DNA from 4 places in the Halomonas sp. SIMBA_159 genome. Region 3 is predicted to be linked to each of the others. Evidence: predicted binding sites of a transcription regulator. Region 3 holds the regulator's gene; each other region holds the start of a gene.

Region 1 (6,003 bases), on a different contig from region 3:
ACCCTAAAACGCAGCTCGCCGCTCGGCTCAAACTCAGGGCGTTTGCTGTTGAGCGTTACCACGCCGCCCGGCGAGGCGCGGCCATAGAGCACGGATGCCGGGCCGCGCACTACTTCAATACTGTCTAAAAACCAGGGGTCGATGCGCATGCTGCTATGGGAGTTAGCGTCGCCCATCACTTTCAAGCCATCTAAAAAGGTGTTGCTCAAGCTACCATCGGAGAAGCCTCTCAACACCAAGTAATCGAAGCGGTTGGAAGCTCCTACTTGGTTGCTATACACGCCGGGGGTGTAGTCGGTGGCACGCTGCACCGTGTTGACGCCGCGCTGCGTCATCTGCGCCTCGGTGATGGTAGAAACGCTCTGCGGGGTTTCAACAAAAGGCGTGGCGACTTTGGTCGCCGCCTGCTGGGCAGTCACGGTCACGGTGGCTAAGGCAGTGCTCGGCTGGGCCGCAGCAGGCGTTGCCAGCGCGATGAGCAGCGCACTGCTTAAGGGGGCCAATAACAACGGATGATAGGTGGAGGCCATAAGTGATCCTGGGAGGAGGTAGAACCAGTTTTATTAAGCAATGAGAATTATTACTTTTTGTGGCGTCGAAAAGGTATGCGCCGTGCCAAGCCTGCTATGCGTGCTGACATAAGTGGGGCGTTTGGGGAACTTAAGCGCGGCTTATACGCTGGTCTGATGGAGTTCGTGAGGGGAAAAGCCGAAGTGGCGCTTAAAGGCGCTAGAGAAGTTGCTAGCGTGACGGTAACCGCAGCGGTGGGCGGCGTGTTGAACGCTGTGGCCTTGAAGCAGCGCCTCGTACCCCTGCTGCAGGCGCACTTGGCGAATATAGTCGAACAGGGCGCAGCCGTAGCGGGTGCGAAACTTCTGTCTAAGGCTGCTGGGGCTCATGGCGGCCTCTTTGGCTAATGCAACGAGGCTATAAGGCTCGGCGGGATGTTGGGCAATGCGTGCGTGCAGCGCCGCTAAGCAGCGACGATCACGGGCAGAGAGATGTTTGTGCTCAGGCAGCGCTGTCGGTCGCTCGGGCATACCTAGCCCAATCAGCTGGAGCGCTAATCCCTGCCACACCATCGCTTGTCGCCAGAGCGAGGGCGGTTGCTCACTAATGGTGCAAAGCGTTTCGCAGAGAGCGTTGGGCAGTTTCCAGCAATGCAAACACGCTGCATCAGGCGGGGCGGGAAGCCCTAAGGGGGCAGGGGTTAGAACCGCAATATTCACAGTACGAAGGCGTGTCTGAACAGGCTGGTGCACCGTGAGTGGGTGTCGGGCATCGAAGTGGCTGCATACGCCATCCCCTGCAGAGAGCTGTATCTGCTGCTTGCCCATTTGGAGATGAATCGAGCCTTCTAAGATCACGCTCAAAAACCATGGCACGCTTTGGTAAGACGTGGAGGTATAGCCATGCTTTACCTGCAGATCAGAGAGCGTTAAATGCATCCCTTGACGCAGGCTAACGTCATGAACATGACCCGTGGCGACCGGCTGGTGCGGTGAAATAGGGCCTTCAATGTGGTAGTGAATGCCGAAGCGCTGGCCAAGCTGGGCCAATGAAAGGGGGGTGATGTCAGGCGTTGCTAAGCGTTCCTGCTGGGGCATGGGGGCAGTCGCTATGGTGGAGGAGGCGTAGTGCCTGCGCCTTATTGGTGCTTAACGGCACGCGGGAGGCTGCAGATAAGCGCACGATAGCACTATCTCTAGGGTTGTCAATGATAGTGATTCTTGTTCACTGGCATGGAGTGTTGGGTTAGATAGGAGGGCGGGGAGAAGGAAAGGGCGAAAGGGAAAAGGCGCGAAGAAGAGAGAGCGAAGAAAAGTGAAAGAAGTGGGGCAGCCGAACCTGCCCCATACTGAGCAAAACGGCGTACTTACTCCGTGTCGCCAGTGGCTGGCTTACCGGGTGTTGGCTTAGTGGTGCTAGAAGGTTGTACCGGGGTGGGCGGCACTTCGGCTTCGACGGGTGTAGGTGCGGTGGTGCTAGAGGCTTCTACCGCCGCTTCCAGGCTGGCCACTTGGCGCTCTAACGCTTCTACCCGCGAGCGGGTGCGTTGCAGCACATCCATTAAAATATCAAAGTCTTCCCGCGATACCAGCTCCAGGCGGTCAAACGCGCCGCGTACCACCTGCTGGACACCTTTCTGAATATCTTCCGGGGCTTGCGACGCATTCTGTAAACGGTCGCCGATCTGCTGGGCTAAGCGGCTAATGCGGTCTTGGGGCGCCATGGCTCTCTCCTTAAACGATCACGCATAAATGTGAACTGCTTGAGAGTAAGGATACGCAACCCGCCGTGGATTCGCATGTGCCGTTTGTTAATTAAGCGCAATGGAGGGTAAGCAGATGGGGGCGGACAAATGCATCGAAATGGAGCGGCTAGCTTTTTTTAATGTTCATTAATGGTGCAAAGCCCGGGCGGGTGCTAATCGGTAGCGGCGGATTGCTACCGTAATTTGCTTATATAAATAGGTTAAGTAGCTGAAATATAAAAATAAAAAAGTGGGTGGCACGGTATGCGCATTAGCAGGGCAAGCACTAAATTCGGGCGGCCATGCCGCTATCCACCGAGTGGGACTGATCCAGCAGGGGAGATCCGGGATGAAACTCATCACCGCTATCATCAAGCCATTCAAGCTTGACGACGTTCGTGAAGCACTCGCCGACAACGGCGTTCAAGGGATTACGGTCACTGAAGTGAAAGGCTTTGGCCGCCAAAAAGGGCATACCGAACTCTACCGCGGTGCGGAATACGTGGTCGACTTCCTGCCCAAGGTGAAAGTGGAAGTCGCCGTGGACGATGCGCGCTTGGAGAGCGTATTGGACGCCATCTGTAATGCAGCGAATAGCGGCAAAATCGGCGACGGCAAAGTGTTTGTGACGCCGTTGGAAGATGTGATCCGTATTCGTACCGGTGAGCGCGGTGCCGACGCCGTTTAAGCGCCGCCCATCGATCTGCTGATGACGTATAACTTCGATTAGTATAACGGGGAACACCTGATGAATGAGTTAGCTGATTTGAGCTACGCGCTCGATACGTTCTACTTCTTGATCTGCGGCGTGCTGGTCATGTGGATGGCCGCTGGCTTCGCCATGCTGGAAGCTGGCTTGGTTCGCTCCAAGAATACCGCCGAAATCCTGACGAAAAACATCGCGCTGTTCGCGATTGCGTGCACCATGTACCTGCTGGTGGGCTACTACATTATGTACTCCAGCAGTGCAGGCGGCTTCCTGCCGAACCTGGGCTTCTTGATCGGCACTGAAAACAGCGCCGATGCAGTGCTGGCCGGTGGCGACGATGCGCCTTACTACTCCATGCGCTCTGACTTCTTCTTCCAGGTGGTGTTTGTTGCAACCGCCATGTCGATTGTCTCGGGTGCGGTTGCTGAGCGTATGAAGCTGTGGGCATTCCTGGCCTTTGCCGTGGTGATGACTGCATTCATCTACCCGGTGTCCGGCTACTGGACCTGGGGCGGCGGCTGGTTGTCTGAAGTGGGCTACTCTGACTACGCAGGTTCCGGCATTGTGCACATGGCCGGTGCGGCTGCAGCGCTTGCAGGTGTGCTGGTACTGGGCCCGCGTAAAGGCAAGTACGGTAAAGATGGTTCTATCCATGCGATTCCCGGTGCCAACATGCCGCTGGCAACGCTGGGTACCTTCATCCTGTGGATGGGCTGGTTCGGCTTCAACGGCGGCTCTGAGCTGAAAATGTCCGATATCGGTTCAGCCAACAACGTTGCACAAGTGTTCGTGAACACTAACGCAGCGGCTGCCGGTGGCGTGATTGCTGCGCTGGTTCTAGCCAAGCTGTGGTTCCGTAAAGCGGATCTCACCATGGCACTGAACGGTGCGCTGGCTGGCCTAGTCGCCATTACCGCTGACCCGCTCTCTCCGTCAGCGCTGGGCGCTGCCATGATTGGTGCGGTAGGTGGTCTGATTGTGGTGGGTGCGATCGTGACCCTCGACAAGCTGAAGCTGGATGACCCGGTCGGTGCGATCTCTGTACACGGTGTGGTTGGTATCTGGGGTGTGCTGGCAGTGCCGCTCACCAACGGCGACGCCTCTTTCGGTGCACAGTTAATCGGTATCGTGGGCATCTTTGGCTGGGTCTTCATCGCAAGCTTAGTGGTATGGCTGGTGCTGAAAGCGGTCATGGGTATCCGCGTTAGCGAAGAAGAAGAGTATGAAGGCGTCGATATCGCTGAGTGCGGTCTGGAAGCCTACCCCGAGTTTAGCGTTAAGAAATAAGCTTGCGCTAATCATGTGAGCTGGCGTGCTCCTTGTGGCCTCCCCGAGTGGGAGGCCTTTTTGTCGTTTACGCATCGGCGGCACGTCGCTGGTTATGAGCTAGGTACGTACGGGTTTTTTATTCTCCGCCCTGGGCGGTGTATGCTTAACCGACTGGGTAACGGGCTTGGCTATGCGAGCGCCCCGCCAACCTTGATGGGTTATGACAACCGTTCAATAACGCTGTTTTGATACAGTGGGCCACCAAGCTAGAGGATGTCGCAATGAAATTGATCTCAGCCATTATCAAGCCGTTCAAGCTTGATGACGTACGCGAATCGCTCTCTGATATCGGCGTGCAGGGCATTACGGTAACGGAAGTGAAAGGGTTTGGCCGTCAGAAAGGCCACACGGAACTCTACCGTGGCGCAGAGTACGTGGTGGATTTCCTGCCCAAGGTAAAGCTGGAAGTCGCCGTTGACGATGATATGGCCGAGCAGGTGATCGACGCGATTACCCAGGTCGCCAACACTGGTAAGATCGGTGACGGTAAAATTTTTGTGATGCCCCTTGAGCAGGTCATCCGTATCCGTACCGGCGAAACCGGTAAAGACGCTGTTTAATGGTGAAGCGTCAGTAGTGAAGGGTAAGGCGTGAACAGTGAGTTGCGCTGAATAGACAAAGCCCCTGTGGATAGCATCCACAGGGGCTTTGTGCATAAGGCGATGGTGAACAGGCGACGATTTTCTATTCACCCATTCACCCATTCACCCATTCACCCATTCACCCATTCACCATTCAAACAGCACTTACTTCTCGACGAACGCACGCTCGATGACGTAGTCGCCCGGCTCGCCCATACGCGGGGAGATATTCAGGCCCAGCTCGTCTAGCAGTGCGCTGGTGTCGTCTAGCATCGCCGGGCTGCCGCAAATCATGGCGCGGTCTTGGCGCGGGTCAATCGGCGGTAGGCCGGTGTCTTCAAAAAGCTTGCCGCTGCGAATGTGGTCAGTCAGGCGGCCCATGGTGTGGAACTCTTCACGGGTCACGGTGGGGTAGTACACCAGTTTTTCGGCGACTTCTTCGCCCAGGTATTCGTGGGCGGGCAGCTCTTTGGTGATGAAGTCGGCGTAGGCCAGCTCAGAGACTTCACGCACGCCGTGAATCAGCACCACTTTCTCAAAGCGCTCGTAGACTTCCGGGTCTTGAATCAGGCTCATAAACGGCGCCAAGCCGGTACCGGTAGAGAGCATGTAAAGGTTACGGCCCGGCAGCAGATCGTCGCACACCAGGGTACCGGTCGGCTTGCGGCTGACCATGATTTGGTCGCCCACTTTCAGATGCTGCAGGCGCGAGGTCAGCGGGCCATCGGGCACTTTGATGCTGAAGAACTCAAGGTGGTCTTCGTAGTTGGGGCTAGCAATGGAGTAAGCGCGCATCAGCGGTTTGCCATCCACTTCCAGGCCGATCATCACAAACTGGCCGGTTTTGAAGCGCAGGCTGCGCTCGCGGGTGGTGCGGAAGCTGAACAGGGTATCGTTCCAGTGGTGAACGCTTAGCACTTCTTCCAGGGCAAACTTGCTCATGCTAACTCCTCCAAGGGCAGCGCGGCCTAAGCCTTGCTCGCCATATTCCAAAAAAGAATAAAAAATAGCTCTATAGGTTGCTGCTTATTCTAAATAAAGGGTGGTATATCTGTTAAGCAAATTATCTTGATAACGCTTATCTTTAAAATCGATATAGCCCTTTCGCCGATCACTCGACAGATAGGTTT
Region 2 (6,003 bases), on a different contig from region 3:
CGGCTGAGCGGCAAGGCGTTCGGGCATATCGGCCAGCGTGCCTACCAGGGACTGCTGCTCGGGCTGGCTGGCGTTGGCCACCAGCATGATAGGCCACGTATCGGGCAGGCCCGCTTGGCGCAGGCCATGGCAAATGGCCGCCACTTTGGAGAGCCCCATGTAGAACACCAAAGTCTCGTCTTGACGCGCCAGCGTCGCCCAGTCCGGCATGCCGCCCTCCCGGCATAGCTGCGCCGTAATAAAACGCACCTGCTGGGCGTGGCCTCGATCGGTGAGTGGAATCCCCATCCCCGCCGCCGCCGCAGAGGCGGCGGTGATGCCCGGCACAATCTCCGCAGGCAACCCGGCTTCTGCCAGAGCCGCTAACTCCTCGCCCATGCGCCCAAACACGCCGGGGTCGCCGCCCTTCAAGCGCACTACCGATTTGCCTGCCTGGGCCAGGGAGACGATCAGCTCACCAATCTCCGCCTGAGGCATGCTGTGATGGCCGCTGGCTTTGCCAACATAGTAACGCTCGGTGCCCGGAGGAATGAGCCCTAGCACTTCGTCTCCAACAAGGCGGTCATACACCACTGCGTCTGCCTGCATCAGCAACCGCGCGGCTTTTAACGTCAGTAGCTCCACATCGCCGCTGCCTGCGCCGACTAAATAGACGGTTCCCGGCTGGCAGGCACCGCTTAACGGCAGGTGTAAACGAGCGGCGGTGTCGCGACTAAAAGGCGCCCACGCCCGCTGACCCAAGCGCCACAGCGCTTCAGGCCACTTCTGTGTTAGCTGTTTGCTTAGCGCGCGCATGGGGCCGCTCCTCTTCAAGTATCGCTTTTAGTTCGGGTAGGCAGCTGCCGCACTGGATGCCGCAGGCCAGTCGTGCGCCTAACGCTTCTACGCTGGTATCGCCCGCATGAATCGCTTTCACAATGCTGGCTTGGCCAACCTGGTGGCAGCTGCACACCACCGGGCCGGTATCCACGGCACCATCATCGCACCCGGCCAGCAGGCGTCTACGGTGCTGTGTCTCCAGGGTAGCGTCATTGAAGCGCGCTTCAAGCCAGGCAAGCCCGGGCAGCTCATCGGGTGGCCCCACCATCAACCACCAGCGTAGCCGCCCGTTCACTACGCCCGCTGCGCGAAGCCTACCCGTTGCCGGGTCGTCACACCATAAAGAGACAGGCATGCCGCACCACGCTTCCACCTGCGCCAGCCAATCATTGACCAGCTGGCTATCCGCTAGCTGCCAACGGGTGCAGCTTGCCATCGGAATGCGCGCCCAGTAGTCGCTGCGACACCAGGGCGATGGTTGCGTATCCAACTCGTTGGCTAGCAGCAGCGTCGCCTGCCAAGCAATGGGGAGTTTACTCACCGCCACCGCCCCCTGCTTGGCTTCCGGCTGCCCGGAGAGCGGGTCGGTATAGCCTTTAATCAGTGCACCGCTGCGACCCTGCTTGGTAAAGCAGTCGGTCCAGTGCATCGGCACGAACACTTCGCCTAGGCGCTGGGCGTTGGAAACCCGCACCCGCCCACGGTACTCCCCGGCGGCAGCGGTCAACTTAGCCAAGCCTTGATCCGTAACGCCTGCCTGGGCAGCATCGTCTGGGTGCAGCTCAATGAACGGCTCGGCGCGGTGGTTCATCAAACGCGGCGAACGGGCGGTACGCGTCATGGTGTGCCACTGATCCCGCACGCGGCCGGTATTCAAGCGCAGCGGGTAGTCGTCGCTCAGCGGCTGTACCGGTGGGCGCGGAGTAATCGGCAACAGTTTGGCTCGGCCATTCGCTGTAGCAAACCGGCCATCTTCGAACAGCCTTGCCGTTCCACGGGGTGCCTGCTGAGTAACGGGCCACTGGATCGGTGCGAGCGCATCATAAGCCGCTTGGCCCAGGCCTGCCAGCCCTGAGATATCGAACAGCCGCTGGGTATCGCCGCTATTCTCATAGCCAGAGAGGCGTGCGTGCTCATCGAAAATCTCCCACGGATGGGTGTAATCGAAGGCTTCCCCCACGCCCAAGCGTTTTGCCACTTCACAGAGTATCCACCAGTCGTGCTTCGCTTCGCCGGGGGGAGGCAGCATCCCCCGCTGGCGGGAAATTCGCCGCTCTGAGTTGGTCACCGTGCCATCTTTCTCCGACCAACCCGACGCGGGCAGCACGATATCCGCAAAAGGCAGCAGGTCGGTATTGGCGACGCACTCCGAGACAATTACCAGCGGGCATTTTGCCAGCGCGCGGCGCACTTTCTCCCCATCCGGCATGCTCACCGCCGGATTGGTCGCCATCACCCACAGGGCGGTAATCTCACCACGCTCGATGGCATCAAAGAGCTCTACCGCCTTGTAACCCGGGGCGTCAGGCAGTGCCGGGGTTAAGTGCTCAGTAGCCCAAAAGCGGCTGACTAATTCACGAGCGCCCGGCGTGTGGTAATCCATATGCGCCGCCAGTTGATTGGCCAACCCACCCACTTCGCGCCCGCCCATGGCGTTGGGCTGGCCGGTGATTGAAAACGGCCCCGCCCCCGGCAAACCGATTTTCCCGCCCGCTAGGTGGCAGTTGATAATCGCGTTGCACTTATCGGTACCGCTGGAGGATTGATTCACCCCCTGGGAGTAGAGCGTGACCACGTGCAGCTGGCTGGCAAACCAGTAGTAGAAGGTTTCCAGGCGTTCAGGGTCCACATCACACTCGCGGGCGACGGCTTCCACGCTGCCTGCACTCTCTCCTGCACTCTCTCCTACACTCTGTCCTGAATTCTGCCGAGCGGCACTCAGCGCATCTTCCAGCCCTTCGGTGTGTCGCTCCAGGTAAACGCTATCTAGGCGCTGGTGGTCAGCCATCCACGCCAACAGCCCGTTAAACAGGTAAGCATCGCTGCCCGGTCGAATACCCAGATAAAGATCGGCAATTTCGCAGGTGTCAGTCACTCGGGGGTCGATCACCACGACCCGCATCAGCGGGTTGCGCTCTTTGGCCACCTTCAAACGCTGATAGAGCACCGGATGATTCCAGGCAAGGTTCGACCCTACCAGCACCACTAGCTCCGCCTCTTCTAGGTCTTCATAGCTGCAAGGCACCGCATCGGCACCAAAGGCGCGCTTGTAGCCCGCCACGGCAGACGCCATACAGAGCCGCGAGTTGGTATCCAGGTGAGGGGTGCCCAAAAAACCCTTAAACAGCTTGTTGGCAACGTAATAATCTTCAGTTAAGAGTTGCCCAGACAGATACGCCGCCACCGACTGCGGGCCGTGGGCGCTGCGCTGCGCCTGCAAGCGTTCGGCGGTGGCGTTGAGCGCCTGCTCCCAGGAGACCTCCTCGCCATCCACACGCGGCTTCAACAAGCGCCCCTGCTCGCCCAGGGTTTCATGCAGCGCGGTGCCTTTCACGCATAGGCGGCCATAGTTAGCTGGGTGCTCGCGGTCTCCTTCGACGGCGATGAGCTGCCCGTTCTCCAGCGTGGCGGTAACGCCGCAGCCAACGCCGCAGTAGGGGCAGGTGGTTCGGGCGAGCCGATTGGCCTGTGGCATGGCAGTTTCCTCCGGCGTTAAAACGCAAAAAGCGCCCAAGCCAGCCTCGAAAGAAGCCTGCCTGGACGCCGTTGTCTCAGGGGCACCGCTTACCGGGTGCCGTACTCATCAGTGATTTGCTGCAGTTAGTATTGTTCGACGCAATTAGTCGTTGTGATCGTTATGGGCAAAGACCCTGCACTGAGCCGTTATTGCTTGTTACCAGAATAACTGCAAACCCTGCGCCCACGCTGCTCTAAAACCATTAAAGCATTTAATAAACAATTACTTAAAAACGCACCCTGCATTTCTACCACTCGCCAAAGGAATGCCCTTTGTCGAATAAGCGGTTGAAGAGAGTGCATTAACCGCCGCTTAAGCACCAAAGTAGGGCAAGCCTAGCTAACCATAAGCGGCCTGCCGCCTCTTCAAAAACGCTTAATACCCTGATTAGACTGCGTTTAATTCAACTGCAGCAAAAGCTGGCGGGCTTTTTGCTCACCGTAAGGTAAGACAGTTCGGCAGCCAACGGCGGTTGCTGTGCGTTATCAAAGATGCCAACGGGCAACGACGCCCCTGACACTCCTCCTTGAGAGGCCTGTGTCAGGGGCGTTTTTTATTTGCTGAACCTTATGTTTCAACCACATATGCTTCAACCACAGGAGCTACCTATGGAAACCGCTTCCCGGTGCTCACCGAACGAACATCTCGTCATTATCGGTAACGGCATGGCTTGCCACCGACTACTTGAAGCGCTGGTTAACCATCCGCAGCGCCCCCGCCGTATCACAGTTGTGGGTGAGGAGCCGGTACCTGCCTATAACCGCATTTTGCTCTCTCCTTTACTGGCGGGCGAACTGGCCCCCGAGGCGCTCACTCTGCAAGACGCCTCCTGGTACGCTGATAACAACATCACACTGACGCTTGGCGACCGCGTGACCGCCATTGACCGCGAACGCCGCCTGCTCATCACGCATCGCGGCGACACCCTGCACTATGACCACTTGGTGCTGGCCACTGGCTCGCGCCCCACGCTGCCAGCGGTGCCTGGCATCACGCTTGACGGTGTTCACACGTTTCGTGACCTGCGCGATGCCGACGCCTTAGAAGCTATTGCCCAACAAGGCGGCAACGCCGTGGTGATTGGCGGCGGCTTACTTGGATTGGAAGCCGCTGAAGGGCTGCGCAAACGGGGCGGTAGCGCGCTCACCGTCAGCGTTTTGCAGCGCAGCGAGCGGTTGATGAACCGCCAGCTAGACACCACCGCCGCCCAATTGCTGGAAGCCACGCTGCGCGAGCGCGGCATCTCCATTGAAACCGGCGCATCGCTGGCTGCCTTGGTAGATAACGGCCACGGGCGGGTGCAGTCGGTCACGCTAAGCGATGGTCGAAAGCTACCTGCCGACAGCGTGGTTGTGGCGGCGGGCATTACCCCCAATGCGGAGCTAGGCCAGCAAAGCGGGCTTATGTACGAGCGCGCCATTGTAGTGGATGGGCACCTCACCACCTCAGACGACCACATTTATGCGCTGGGCGAATGCTGCCAATTCGAGCAGCACACTTACGGGCTGGTGGAGCCAATTTGGCGACAGGTAGCAGTGCTGGCCTCCGTGCTGTGTGGTGAACACCCAGCGGCGTATCAAGAAGCCCCCACGGCCACCAAACTCAAGGTCAGCGGAGTGAGCCTGTTTGCCTTTGGCCCCACCGAGGCCGCCGCCAAGTACGAAGAGCTTCGTTATCAAGACCCGGAAACCGGCGACTACTGCCGCCTGCTGCTCCATCAAGGCCGCCTTATCGGCGCGGTGCTGTATGGCGATACCCGCCACGGCCCCTGGTATTTCGAGCAGGCGCTGGCCGCGACCGACTTAACCGCGTGCCGCCACCTGCTGCTGTTTGGCGCAACCGATGCCCAAACAGCGCTCGATAGCCATTTCGACAACCCTCTCGACACCCTGTCCTCCCCTTTATCTCTCACCCGTGAGGCGGCTTAGCTATGGTGAATCACACAATGTCTACTCCAACCACGTCTTCCAACACGCAAAAGCTGATCATTGTGGGTAACGGCATGGTCGGCCACCATTTTGCCGAGCAGCTCGTAGAAAGCGGCGCGCTGGCGGGGTTTGAGGTGACGATTTTTGGCGAAGAGCGCCACCGCGCCTACGATCGCGTGCACTTATCCGAGTACCTTAGCGGCCGCGATGCGGAGTCACTGGCGCTGTGCGATGGCGATTACTACCACACCCACGGCATTCAACTACGCAGCGGCGAAGCGGTCACCGCGATTGACCGCGAACAGCAGCTGGTGGTGACCGAACAGGGCCACTACGCCTATGACCAGCTCGTGCTGGCCACCGGCTCTTTTCCCTTTGTGCCGCCCATTCCCGGCAACGACAGCGAAGGCTGCTTGGTCTACCGTACGTTGGATGACTTGGATGCCATTCAGGCAGCGGCCAAAAACGCCACCAACGGCGTGGTGGTCGGTGGCGGTTTGCTCGGTTTGGAAGCCGCCA
Region 3 (6,003 bases):
GCGGGCATGAAGGCCACGCTGGTTGGTAAGGGTTAACGTTCTTTCGGGCACTCTGGTTCCTTTTTGCCGAGTGGGTCTTGATACTTGAGTCTTGCTCTGGGGTCTAATAACTCAGTGCGTACTGGCGGCGCACGGCTTTGCAGGCTCTTCGCTTAATGTGTACTGTAGGCCAAGCTCGCGGTGCCTTAATTGAACCTCTCCCGTTTGCTTAACAAGCTTTTGGGCGAGTTGTTCAACCATGTATACAGAGCGGTGCTGGCCGCCTGTGCAGCCAATCGCAACCGTCATATAGCTACGCTGACTATTTTGATAAGCGGGAAGCCATTTTTCCAGCCAGGCCTGAATATCATTCGACATCGCTTCGACGATTGGGTAGCCGCTTAAAAAGGCCACGATATTCGCGTCTCTCCCCGTATATTGGCGCAGGGTAGGATCCCAATAGGGGTTTGGCAGGCAGCGAACATCAAAGACTAAATCCGCATCCATCGGTACGCCGCGCTTATAGCCAAATGACTCAAACGTCAGGGTTAGCTGATCTTTGCGTTGGTGAGCGACTTGGTCAGTAATGCGGCGGCGCAGATCATGGACGGAGAGACGCGAGGTGTCGATCAGTAAATCGGCGAGATCGCGAATCTCATTGAGCGTCTCTTCCTCTTTATCGATGGCCTCTTCCAGGGTCATGTCGCTATCCCTTGTTAAGGGATGACGACGGCGAGTCGCGGAGTAGCGCTCTAACAAAATGCGCGCATCTGTGGTCAGGTAAATCACCTGAAACTGGATTTCTCGCTGACGTAGCTCTTCCAGCAGCGACGGCAGACGTTCAAGTGCCGTCGGCAGGTTGCGTGCATCGATACTGACCGCGATGCGAGTACGCTCACCCTGTTCGCGTAGCTCATCAATTAATGAGCCCAGTAGCATGGCGGGCAAGTTGTCGATAGCGTAATAGCCAAGATCCTCCAGCGCTTGTAAGGCGATAGATTTACCGGACCCAGAACGGCCGCTAATGATCACCAGTTGCATAGCGTTTCTCTTGGCTTTTAAACGTGGAAATAAGGTGTGGCTGCGCTGTATGAACCTGTTAAAACCTCAAGTGGCTTGCTCTCGGATTTTGGCGGTCATGAGTGCCAAAAGCTCTCTTTGGCTGGCGGCCTTGCGTAACTGCTGACGGGTATTGGCATCGTTCATAATGGTGGCCACTTGGCCCAGTAGAGCTAGATGAGTGTCATCTGCCTCTTCCGGTACCAGTAGAACGAAGACCAGATCCACCGGATCGCCATCAATGGCATCAAAATCGACCGGCTCGGCGAGCTTTAGAAAACCAGCGATAGGGGCATTGCAGTGTGGGCTGCGTGCGTGGGGGATAGCAACTCCGTTGCCTATCCCCGTACTGCCTAGGCGCTCGCGGCCAATCAGGCGACTGAACACTTCTTGGCTATCGAGGCTGGGTGTGTTTTGGGCGATAAAGGTGCTGAAGAACTCCAGCACCCGTTTTTTGCTGCCCCCGGGCACATCGTAAAGCACGCGCTCCGGGGGGAGGATGGTTTCCAACGTCATTGAGTTAACGCACGCCTGCGCCCTGGGCGCGAGCTTGTGCTTTTTCCTTATGTTTAACGAGTTGACGATCAATTTTGTCCGCTAGCGCATCAATGGCGGCATACATATCGTTATCAAGCGCTTCGGCGTGAAGGTCTGCCCCTGCGGCATGCAGCGTACAGGCTGCTTGCTGGCGCTCCTTCTCAACAGATAAGGTCACTTGCACCGTGGTGATGTTGTCATAGTGGCGTTCAACGCGTTCCAGCTTTTCGTTAACGTAGTCACGCAAGGCGTCAGTCAGTTCAACGTGATGACCAGTGATGTTTACTTGCATTGACGTGCTCCTTATCCATCGGGCTGTACTTCGATTGTAACCCTTTTTACGCTATTGCAAAGCCCCTGCGACGAGTTTGTATCAGCGTACCGTTTAACTAGCGTAAACGGCGGCGCTCACTCGACGAGGGAATGCCCATCGACTCGCGATATTTAGCCACGGTACGTCGCGCTACGCTAATGCCACCCTCTTCTAGCAAGGTGACCAAGCGGCTGTCGGAGAGCGGCTTGCCTGACGGCTCTTCCTGAATTAGCTTTTTGATGCGCGCACGAATGGCAGTGCTGGAGTGGCTGTCACCGCCATCTTGGCCGCTCACTTGGCTCGAAAAGAAGTACTTGAGTTCAAACACGCCCCGCGGCGTATGAATGAATTTCTGGGTAGTCACGCGGGAAATCGTCGACTCATGCATCTCAACGGCTTCGGCGATATCCGCCAGAATTAGCGGTTTCATAGCCTCTTCGCCATGCTCTAAAAAGCCAATTTGGCGCGCAATAATCTCGCGTCCAACGCGTAACAGCGTGTCGTTACGGCTGGAGAGACTTTTAATTAGCCAGCGTGCTTCTTGCAGGTGCTCTTTGAGGAACTGGTTGTCTTGGCTTTTATCGGCCCGTTTGATCAAGCTGGCGTAGTCGGGCTGTATGCGCAGGCGCGGCAGTGCTTCTGGATTGAGTTCTAAATGCCAACCTTCATGATCATGACGTACCACTAGATCAGGGGTGATGTAGCTGTCATCAGTGATGCCGTAGGCGCTGCCGGGGCGGGGGTCAAGGCTGCGAATTAAACGGATGACATCGTCAAGCTGTTCGTCATCCAGGCTCAGGCGGCGCTTGAGTAACCGCATATCGTCTTTACCCAGCGCTTCCAAAAACTGACGAACCAGCCGCTTGGCAGGCATCAGTAGAGGCGTATCTTCGGGTAGTGCGGCAAGCTGCAGCATTAGGCATTCGCGGAGGTCTCGGGCAAACACGCCGGTAGGTTCAAACTGCTGCAAGCGCAGTAGGGTGTTTTCCATTTCCCGCGGGCTTAAGCTGTCGTGGCCTTGGGCTTTTAGCCCTTCACGAATGTCGTTGAGCGGTTGAGTGAGATAGCCATTGGCATCTAGCGCATCAATCAGGCTTTCCGCGATTGAATATTCCCGTGGGCTGAAGTCGGTCATGGCCAGTTGCCATAGCAGGTGGCCGTGAAGGCTTTGCCCGGCGGCTTGGCGCTCAAAGTCAGGCCCCTCGCTGCTGCCTCCCAGGCTGCCCGTATCTTGGTAGGTATCCGACCAGTCGCTGTCCACAGAGAGTTCGTTGGGAATGCTTTCCGACCACTCGGCCTCTTGTGGCTCGCTGACCGCCTGCTCGCCAAACTCATCCTCTTGTTCGAGCATGGGATTGGCATCTAGCGCCTGCTGAATTTCTTGACGGAGGTCCAGCGTGGAGAGCTGTAGCAGAGCAATAGCCTGCTGCAGCTGAGGTGTCATGGTCAGCTGTGTACCGATGCGCAATTGGAGAGAAGCTTTCATGACCATCTGAGAACCACTCGTTAATCAGAAAGCTCCACCCTAGAGCGAGTTGTGGCTCGGTGCAAGTGCAATAAGCATGCCACTAAAAGAAAAGTTTGTGTAGGTCACGGTTTAAAGGCGGAAATCTGCCCCTAGGTAAACGTCTCGAACCTTCTGGTTATTGAGGATTTCCTGGGAGTTTCCACTGGCAATGATGTGTCCGTCGCCAACAATGTAAGCGATATCACAAATATCCAGCGTTTCACGCACGTTGTGGTCGGTGATCAATACACCGATATGTCGCTTCTTGAGTGCGCGAATGATGGTTTTAATTTCACCTACGGAAATAGGGTCAACCCCTGCAAAGGGCTCGTCCAGCAGAATAAAGGCAGGTTCTGTGGCTAAAGAGCGGGCAATTTCCACCCGGCGGCGTTCGCCACCCGACAGGCTCATGCCCAGGTTGTCGCGAATGTGGGTAATATGAAAATCTTCGAGCAGTGATTCAAGGCGTGCTTCCCTGGCGCTGCGGTCTAGCTCTTTGCGCGTCTCTAAAATGGCCATGATGTTATCGGCGACTGAGAGCTTGCGAAAAATAGAAGCTTCCTGGGGTAGGTAGCCAATTCCTGCTATTGCGCGCTCATGCATAGGCGCATGAGTAAGGTCCAGGTCGTCAATGCCGACGCTGCCCGCATCGGATTTGACGAGCCCTACAATCATGTAGAACGACGTGGTTTTGCCCGCTCCGTTAGGGCCCAGCAGCCCCACGACGCTGCCCTGAGTGATTTCCAGATTAATATCTTTCACGACCCGGCGGCGTTTGTAGCTCTTCGCCAAATGGTGGGCGTAGAGCGTTTTCACGGGTGCGAAATCTGTAGAGGTTGATGCTGCCACGTGGCCGCTCCCTATTGTTCGGGCTGAAGAGTCATGCGAATACGCTGGTTGTCGCTACCGCTCACCTCGGAGCGTGCTTGTACCACTTCCTGATCAATGAAGTACTCCAAGCGACCCCCTTGGAAACGATCACCCTGTTGGGTCAGCTCTGCCTGATCAATAAGCTCTACCCGGCGCTCAGCGACGTGATAAATGATTCGCCGAGCCCAGCCTTCCATCGGGGTGTCCTGGTCTTCTAGCTGGTTGCGCAAATAGGCGCGTTCGCCGGTGGCGATGGCTTGAGAGAGCTCGCCTGCATCATTGCGCTGGATCTCTACGCGCTCGCCACGCAGGTGCATTTCGCCCTGGCGGATATCGACGTTGCCGGAGTAGACCGCCGTGCCTGCCCGCTGGTCAAGGTCCAGCCGATCAGCTTCTACCTGAATAGGGGCTTGGCCTTGAGCCAGCGCAGCCGTGGTCAGCGGTAACGTTAAAGCAAAGAGTGCAGTGCGGATTGAGGCATTCATCGCGACTCCTAGGGGCATGAGTGGCTAAGGGGAACGAGTGGCAGGCGGATGAACGCCGCGCACATTGTTGGTCAAGCGGACTTGGCTGTCATCTAGCCACACATCCATTCGTGATGCTTCCATGCGCTGAGGCGGCTGCTGTAATAGCACGGGCGTATCACTCCAGGCATGGCGTGTAACGCCATCATAGTTTAATTGCTCGGTATCAAGCTGCCAGCCCTCTTCCGGTGCGAGCAGGCGTGCAGAGCCATTCAGCGTTAGCGCCTGTGTCTCTGTGTTTAAGGTCCCGGTATTCGAGGTGGCTAGCCACTCACGCTGTTCACTATCAAACAGCGTGGCGCGGGGAGACATCACGTCGGTCATGGCTGTTTGCGGGGTGTGCACCAGCCGTGGAGTGACCAAGGACTGTTGAATAGCACCTGATTCGCCAAATAGGGTAATTTCGGCGTTCTCTAATACGTGCCCAGGTTCTTGAGCACGCGCCTCCTGGTCAATCTCGCTCTCCTGGGGGCCACGGGGATCTAGCCAGACCAGGACGCCGCCTAAGGCGACGACCATCACCGTGATCCAAACCCGTTTTTTTACCCTAAAACCCATTATGAGTTCCCGTGTAGGTACGTATCGAGCACGGCATCCCAGTGCCCTTGAGAGGTTAACAGCGTATCGCAAATCTCGCGCACCGCGCCGTGGCCGCCAAGGCGTTCGGTGATCCAGTCGGCGTGGGTATGCATGTAATCTGGGGCGTTAGGCACCGTAATGCCGACTCCTGAGCGCTTGATAGGCGCAAGGTCGGGCAGGTCATCACCGCAATAAGCGACCTGCTCTAAGGTGATATCAAGACGCTGGCAGAGCGCACGAAGCGTGGTCAGCTTGTCCTCACAGCCTTGATGTACATGGCTAATGCCCAAGGCAGCAGCGCGTTGGCTGACCATGGGGGAGTCACGGCCGGTAATCAGCGCCACATGGATGCCGACACGCTTAAGCAGCTTGAGGCCATGCCCATCCTGGGTGTGAAACGCCTTAATTTCGATACCGTCGGCCTGAAAGTAGAGGCGGCCATCGGTCAGTACGCCATCCACATCCAGAGCAAGCAGTTTTACGCGGCGAAGCCGGTCGAGTAGTGCATCAGGTAGGGCCATATAGCCTCCTTAACATCCATGGCAAAAAAAGCGTTATTACGCCGTTAAATCACGCCGCTGGCGAGCAGGTCGTGCATATGCAGCGCGCCGATCGGGCGCTGCTGTTCATCCACC
Region 4 (6,003 bases), on a different contig from region 3:
CACCTTTGGGTAGCAGCACCGTGACCAGCACGAATAGCGCGCCCAGAGCGAACAACCAGGCGTCGGGCATAATGCCGGTGAAGATGGTTTTGGCGTAGTTGACCAAAATCGCGCCGATCACCGCGCCGTACAGCGTGGCCCGGCCACCCAGCGCCACCCACAATACAATTTCAATCGAGAACAGCGGCGAGAATTCGCTGGGGTTGATAATGCCCACCTGCGGCACATAGAGCGCCCCAGCAAGGCCCGCCAGCATAGCCGAGACCACGAAGACAAACAGCTGGAAGCGCTCGACGCGATAGCCAATAAAGCGCGTGCGCGCTTCGGCATCGCGAGTTGCCACACATACCCGGCCCAGCTTGCTGGTTACGATTGCCCGGCAGAGGATATAGCCCAGCGCCAGCGCCACGCCGGTGGCGATAAACAGCCCCAAGCGCGTGGCATCGCTACGCAGGTTAAAGCCCAGCAGCTCGCGGAAGTCGGTCAGGCCGTTATTGCCGCCAAAACCCATCTCGTTGCGGAAGAAGGCCAGCATCAGGGCAAACGTTAGCGCCTGGGTGATGATCGAGAGATACACCCCCGTCACCCGTGAGCGGAAAGCCAAAAAGCCGAACACCAGCGCCAGCAGCCCCGGTGCCAGTAGCACCATGGCAAAGGCGAACCAGGCCATATCGAAACCGTGCCAATACCAGGGCAGGCTGTCCCAGTTGAGGAACACCATAAAGTCCGGCAGTACCGGGTGGCCGTAGGTGCCGCGGTCACCGATTTGGCGCATCAAGTACATGCCCATGGCGTAGCCGCCAATGGCAAAAAACGCCCCATGGCCCAGACTCAAGATGCCCAGGTAGCCCCATACTAAATCTACCGCGACGGCGAGCAGCGCGTAGCTCAGGTACTTGCCGAACAGGTTAACGGTGTAAGCGTTCACATGCAGCGGGTGCCCCTGGGGCACCGCCAGATGCAGCACGGTGACCAGCAGCAGCGCGGCAAACAGCACGCCGAGGAAGGTCTGAGTGGCCCGCTCACCGAACGGGCGCGTCAACCAAAACTGGCTGGATGTTGCTTGCGTCATCATGGGTTAGCCCTCCGCAGCCCGGCCCTTCTGCGGGAAGAGTCCACGCGGGCGTTTTTGAATAAACAGAATGATGAAGACCAGCACGATAATCTTGGCCAGCACCGCGCCCGCCCAGGGTTCCAGCACCTGGTTGATCACCCCCAGCGATAGCCCTGCCACCAGCGTGCCCCACAGGTTACCCACGCCGCCGAACACCACCACCATGAACGAGTCAATGATGTAGTTCTGGCCGAGGTTGGGGCCTACGTTGGTGAGCTGGGAGAGCGCCACGCCCGCCAAGCCCGCCACGCCGGAACCCAGCGCAAACGTCATGATATCCACACGGGTGGCGCGAATACCCATAGAGCGCGCCATGGCGCGGTTTTGGGTCACGGCACGCACTTCAAGCCCTAAGCGGGTGCGGCGCATAATCAGCATCAGCGCGGCAAACACCACCAGCGCAAAGCCAAGCACGTACATACGGTTGAGGGTCAGCGAGAGCGCGTCGTTGATGACCAGCGAGCCGCTCATCCACTCTGGCGTCACCACGGTGCGGTTGAGCGGTGAAATCACCGTACGCACCAGCTGCTGCAAAATCAGGCTGATACCGAAAGTGGCCAGCAGGGTTTCCAGCGGGCGGCCTTTGAGGAACTGAATCACGCCCCGCTCAATGGCAATGCCCACCAGCGCCGCCACCATAAAGCCTGCGGGGATCGACAGAATCAGCGCCAGCCCGGGCTGGCCCGGCAGCAGTTGCTGCATCATCCAGGTGGTGTAAGCGCCTAACATCATCAGCTCGCCATGGGCCATGTTGATCACGCCCATCACGCCAAAGGTAATCGCCAGGCCAATCGCTGCCAGCACCAGCACCGAGCCCAAGCTCAAGCCGAAGTAGAGCGTTTCCAGGCCCCGGTTAATCTTGAGCTGCTGTTCAATACCGGCCAGCGCCGCCGCTGCCGCATCGGCAACAATCGGGTCGCCGCTGTTCGCGGCACGGCCTAGCGCCACACGAGCACGCGGGTGAAGGCTGCCGGTGAGCGCCTCGACACCCGCCATCTCGCCCTGCTCGGCGCGATAAATCGCCACCGCCTGAGCCAAGCGCGTGCGAACGTACTCATCTTCCGCGTCGGCAATCACCGGCGTCAGCGTCTCGGCCAGCTCGCCGTCCACTTCGCCCAGCAAGCGGTCGGCGGAAGTGCGGCGGCGCTCTACGTTAGGCGAGTAGAGGTCCACCACGGCAATGGCGCTGCGCAGCTGGTTACGCAATGCGTTATTAATGCCCACACGCTCCAAGTCGCGGCGGGACATTTCGCCCAGCGGCTCGTTGGTCAGCGCATCCGCCACCGGCCAGTCACGGCCACGGTTCTCAAGCACCAGCACGAAGCGGCCATCGTCGGTGCGCTGAAGGCGGCCATCCAGCAGCGCCTGCAGCCAGTCGCGGGCGCGCTCATCATCGCTTTGCAAAATAGCGGTAATGGCTTCGCCTTTATCGCGGTAGGAGTCCACATCCAGCGCGGTCAACAGCGCGAGTGCGGCTTGGTCATCGGGGGTCGAGGAGCTGCTTTGTGCCTGCGCCGACACGGCGGTGCCGAGTAGCATCAAGCACAGCAGCCCCAAGGAAAGGAAACGCCTCATGGGGTTCTTCCTTTGGTGATCAAATGGGGGAGATAGCGTGCTCCCCTACTGCGCCATTGCGCTGGCGCAGTAGGGGACGAAAGTTACTCGGCGAGCGCTGCTTCGGCTTCTTCTGCTGCGGTGCTGCCACCACAGGAACCGTTCACAACGTTAAAGTTGCCGCACTCCATGGGCTTGCGCCAATCAGAGATCAGGTCACGGGAGCCCGGCAGGTAATCCGACCACGCATCACCGGCCACGGTAGAGGGCGTTTGCCAGACGATATCGAACTGGCCGTTATCCTGAACTTCACCAATCAGCACCGGCTTGGTGATGTGGTGGTTAGGCATCATCGCCGCGTAACCGCCGGAGAGGTTCGGTACGGTCACGCCGATAATCGCGTCTTTCACCGTATCCACATCGGTGGTGCCCGCTTTACGCACGGCTTCGGCCCACATATTGAAGCCGATGTAGTGCGCTTCCATGGGGTCGTTGGTCACCGACATCTCGTCACCGGTGTGCTCGATCCAGGCGTCGATAAAGTCGTAGTTGGCGTCGGTGTCAACGCTCATGAAGTAGTTCCAGGCGGCCAGGTGGCCCACCAGTGGTGCAGTGTCGATACCGGAAAGCTCCTGCTCACCCACCGAGAAGGCGATAACGGGGATATCCGCCGCATCAATGCCTTGGTTAGCCAGTTCGCGGTAGAACGGCACGTTGGCATCGCCGTTAATGGTGGAGATCACGGCGGTGGGTTTGCCCTCTTCGCCAAAGCGGCGGATTTCAGAAACGATGTTCTGCCAGTCCGAGTGACCAAACGGCGTGTAGTTGACCATGATGTCTTCTTCCGCCACGCCGTGCTCATCTTTCAGGAACGCTTCTAAGATGCGGTTGGTAGTACGCGGGTAGACGTAGTCGGTGCCGATCAGCGCGAAGCGCTCGATACCTACTTCGTTGATCAAATACTCAACGGCAGGAATGGCCTGCTGGTTGGGGGCGGCGCCGGTGTAGAAGACGTTTTCAGACGACTCTTCGCCCTCATACTGCACCGGGTAGAACAGTAAGCCGTTGAGCTCTTCTACCACCGGCAGCACTGCTTTACGGGAAACGGAGGTCCAGTTGCCGAAGATCACATCCACTTCTTCCTGGGCCAGCAGCTCGCGGGCGCGCTCGGCAAACAGCGGCCAGTTGGAAGCGGGGTCGACCACCACGGCTTCCAACTGACGACCCAGCAGGCCACCGGCTTCGTTCTGCTGCTCAATGAGCATTTCCACGGTGTCTTTCAGGGTCGATTCACTGATGGCCATGGTGCCAGAGAGCGAGTGCAAAATACCGACTTTGATCGGGTCATCTTCTTGGGCCACCGCTTGCGCGCTGGCGCCCATCACAGCGGCGGTGATCAGGGCAGTGGCGAAACGGCTAAGGGTACGTGGGTGTGTCTTGCGCTGCAGTGTGGTCACTTGAACCTCCTTGCGCCCCTTATGGTTGGGGCTCGTTATTGGGGTACCGCGACCAAGCGTTGTCGTTATTGAGGCGACGGGGCACTTGGTGCGTCCACTCGTGGGTCGCGAGTTACAACTCGTATTCACACGTCGTTATACACACTGCAAGGGGTGCGCCAATGTGGAACAAAGGCCACTATTAAAAATACAATCAATCACTTAGCTGTGTACAAAAAACACATCTCAGGCGACTTAGCACCAAGATAGCGCAACGCGGCGGCTCGCATGCACGATATTCATGCACCAACACGGCGCTTTGCACCACAGGCGGGGAGGCACCATAAAAAAAGCGCCCTAGCAGACGCTAGGGCGCTTTGGGGGTACCGCACTGAGCGTTAGTTAGCGGCAGTGGCCGCTTTATTACGACGCTTTTTGAGCAACGGCAGGCCCAGCGACAGCATCGCAATCACCAATAGCGACAGCGAAATCGGCTTATCGATAAAGGTGGTCCAGTCGCCACCGGAGATTTGCAGCGCCCGGCGCATAGACTCTTCCATGATATTACCGAGAATCAGCGCAAGGATCAGCGGTGCAGTGGGGAAGCCAAATAGACGCAACCCTAAGCCCAGCAGACCAAAGCCCAGCAGCAGCAGCAGGTCGAACACGCTGAAGCTCATGCCATATACACCGATCATGCAGAAGATCAGAATCATAGACAGCAGCAGCGGGCGCGGCAAGTCGAGGATTTTGGCAATCAGCGGGATCAGCGGCAGGTTCAGAACCAGCAGAAAGATATTGCCGATATACATACTGGCAATCACGCCCCAGAACACATCCGGGCGCTGCTCCAGCATCATCGGGCCAGGCGTTACACCCATTACCAGCAGCGCGCCCAGCAGAACCGCCGTGGTACCTGAACCCGGTACACCTAAGGTTAAAAGCGGTACGAACGAGCCCGTGCAAGCCGCGTTGTTAGCCGCCTCTGGCGCCGCAACGCCTTTGATGTTGCCTTGACCAAAGGTATCGCCATCTTTGGCCAGACGCTTTTCCATGCTGTAGCCCAAGAAGGAGCCAATGGTGGCGCCCGCGCCCGGCAGTACGCCGGTGAAGAAACCAAGCACAGAGCTACGGCTAATGGGGCCAGCAATTTGCTTCACTTCGCTACGGCTCAGTTTCAGTGAGCCAATCACGTTGCGCGGCACCTCTTTACCACCGCCGCCACGCAGCAGCATGTAGAACACTTCCGCCAAGGCGAAGATACCCAGCGCCACCACCAGGAAGTCGATACCGTCGAGCAGTTGAATCGAATCAAAGGTAAAGCGCTCGGTACCGGTTTGGGTGTCGATCCCCACAATCGAGATCATTACGCCAATAACGGCCGCAATCAGACCTTTCACCAGCGACTTATCCGACAGCGACACTACCGCCGTTAAGCCTAGCACCATCAGGGCGAAGTACTCTGCGGGGCCAAAGCTCACTGCCACCTTGGAGAGCAGCGGGGCCACCAGCATCAAAAAGACCACCGATACCGTACCGCCAATGAAGGAAGCATAAGCGGCAATGGCCAGCGCCTTACCCGCCATGCCCTGCTTGGCCATCGGGTAGCCATCGAAAGAGGTGGCTACCGTACCCGCTACACCCGGAGCGTTGAGCAGAATAGAAGAGGTCGAGCCGCCGAAAATAGCGCCGTAATAGACCCCTGCCATCAGAATCAAGCCGGAGGAGGGTTCCATGGCAAAGGTAATCGGGATCATCAGCGCAAGCGCGCTGATCGGCCCCAGGCCGGGCAGCATGCCGATAATAGTACCGGCAAATACACCGGCAAATACGTAAGCGATATTGATTGGCTCAAGCGCGATGCCAAAGCCGTACATGAGATTATTTAAGGCATCCATG

The links. The regulator sigma-54, encoded in region 3, starts transcription at its own class of promoters, with help from an activator protein. The targets are predictions, from matches to a motif close to TGGCACNNNNNTTGCTNT.
Region 1: the regulator sigma-54 is predicted to act here: its motif matches at 2,510-2,527, upstream of R0J87_RS00620 (P-II family nitrogen regulator).
Region 2: the regulator sigma-54 is predicted to act here: its motif matches at 3,724-3,741, upstream of R0J87_RS07080 (nitrate reductase).
Region 4: the regulator sigma-54 is predicted to act here: its motif matches at 4,269-4,286, upstream of urtA (urea ABC transporter substrate-binding protein).

Annotation. Positions count from the first base shown of each region.
Region 1 covers NZ_JAWJBT010000001.1:123,214-129,216, forward strand. The annotation lists gene R0J87_RS00605 (TonB-dependent siderophore receptor) at 1-530, opposite strand, end outside; gene R0J87_RS00610 (AraC family transcriptional regulator) at 672-1,607, opposite strand; gene R0J87_RS00615 (accessory factor UbiK family protein) at 1,877-2,233, opposite strand; gene R0J87_RS00620 (P-II family nitrogen regulator) at 2,604-2,942, shown strand; gene R0J87_RS00625 (ammonium transporter) at 3,003-4,250, shown strand; gene glnK (P-II family nitrogen regulator) at 4,514-4,852, shown strand; gene R0J87_RS00635 (ferredoxin--NADP reductase) at 5,039-5,815, opposite strand.
Region 2 covers NZ_JAWJBT010000008.1:126,177-132,179, reverse strand. The annotation lists gene cobA (uroporphyrinogen-III C-methyltransferase) at 1-795, opposite strand, end outside; gene R0J87_RS07080 (nitrate reductase) at 755-3,514, opposite strand; gene R0J87_RS07075 (NAD(P)/FAD-dependent oxidoreductase) at 4,165-5,484, shown strand; gene nirB (nitrite reductase large subunit NirB) at 5,502-6,003, shown strand, end outside.
Region 3 covers NZ_JAWJBT010000016.1:87,055-93,057, reverse strand. The annotation lists gene R0J87_RS12035 (HPr family phosphocarrier protein) at 1-51, opposite strand, end outside; gene rapZ (RNase adapter RapZ) at 112-1,020, opposite strand; gene ptsN (PTS IIA-like nitrogen regulatory protein PtsN) at 1,087-1,554, opposite strand; gene hpf (ribosome hibernation-promoting factor, HPF/YfiA family) at 1,559-1,867, opposite strand; gene R0J87_RS12015 (RNA polymerase factor sigma-54) at 1,965-3,380, opposite strand; gene lptB (LPS export ABC transporter ATP-binding protein) at 3,486-4,211, opposite strand; gene lptA (lipopolysaccharide transport periplasmic protein LptA) at 4,256-4,750, opposite strand; gene lptC (LPS export ABC transporter periplasmic protein LptC) at 4,775-5,347, opposite strand; gene R0J87_RS11995 (KdsC family phosphatase) at 5,347-5,889, opposite strand; gene R0J87_RS11990 (KpsF/GutQ family sugar-phosphate isomerase) at 5,934-6,003, opposite strand, start outside.
Region 4 covers NZ_JAWJBT010000001.1:169,700-175,702, reverse strand. The annotation lists gene urtC (urea ABC transporter permease subunit UrtC) at 1-1,075, opposite strand, end outside; gene urtB (urea ABC transporter permease subunit UrtB) at 1,079-2,689, opposite strand; gene urtA (urea ABC transporter substrate-binding protein) at 2,773-4,125, opposite strand; gene R0J87_RS00830 (tripartite tricarboxylate transporter permease) at 4,503-6,002, opposite strand.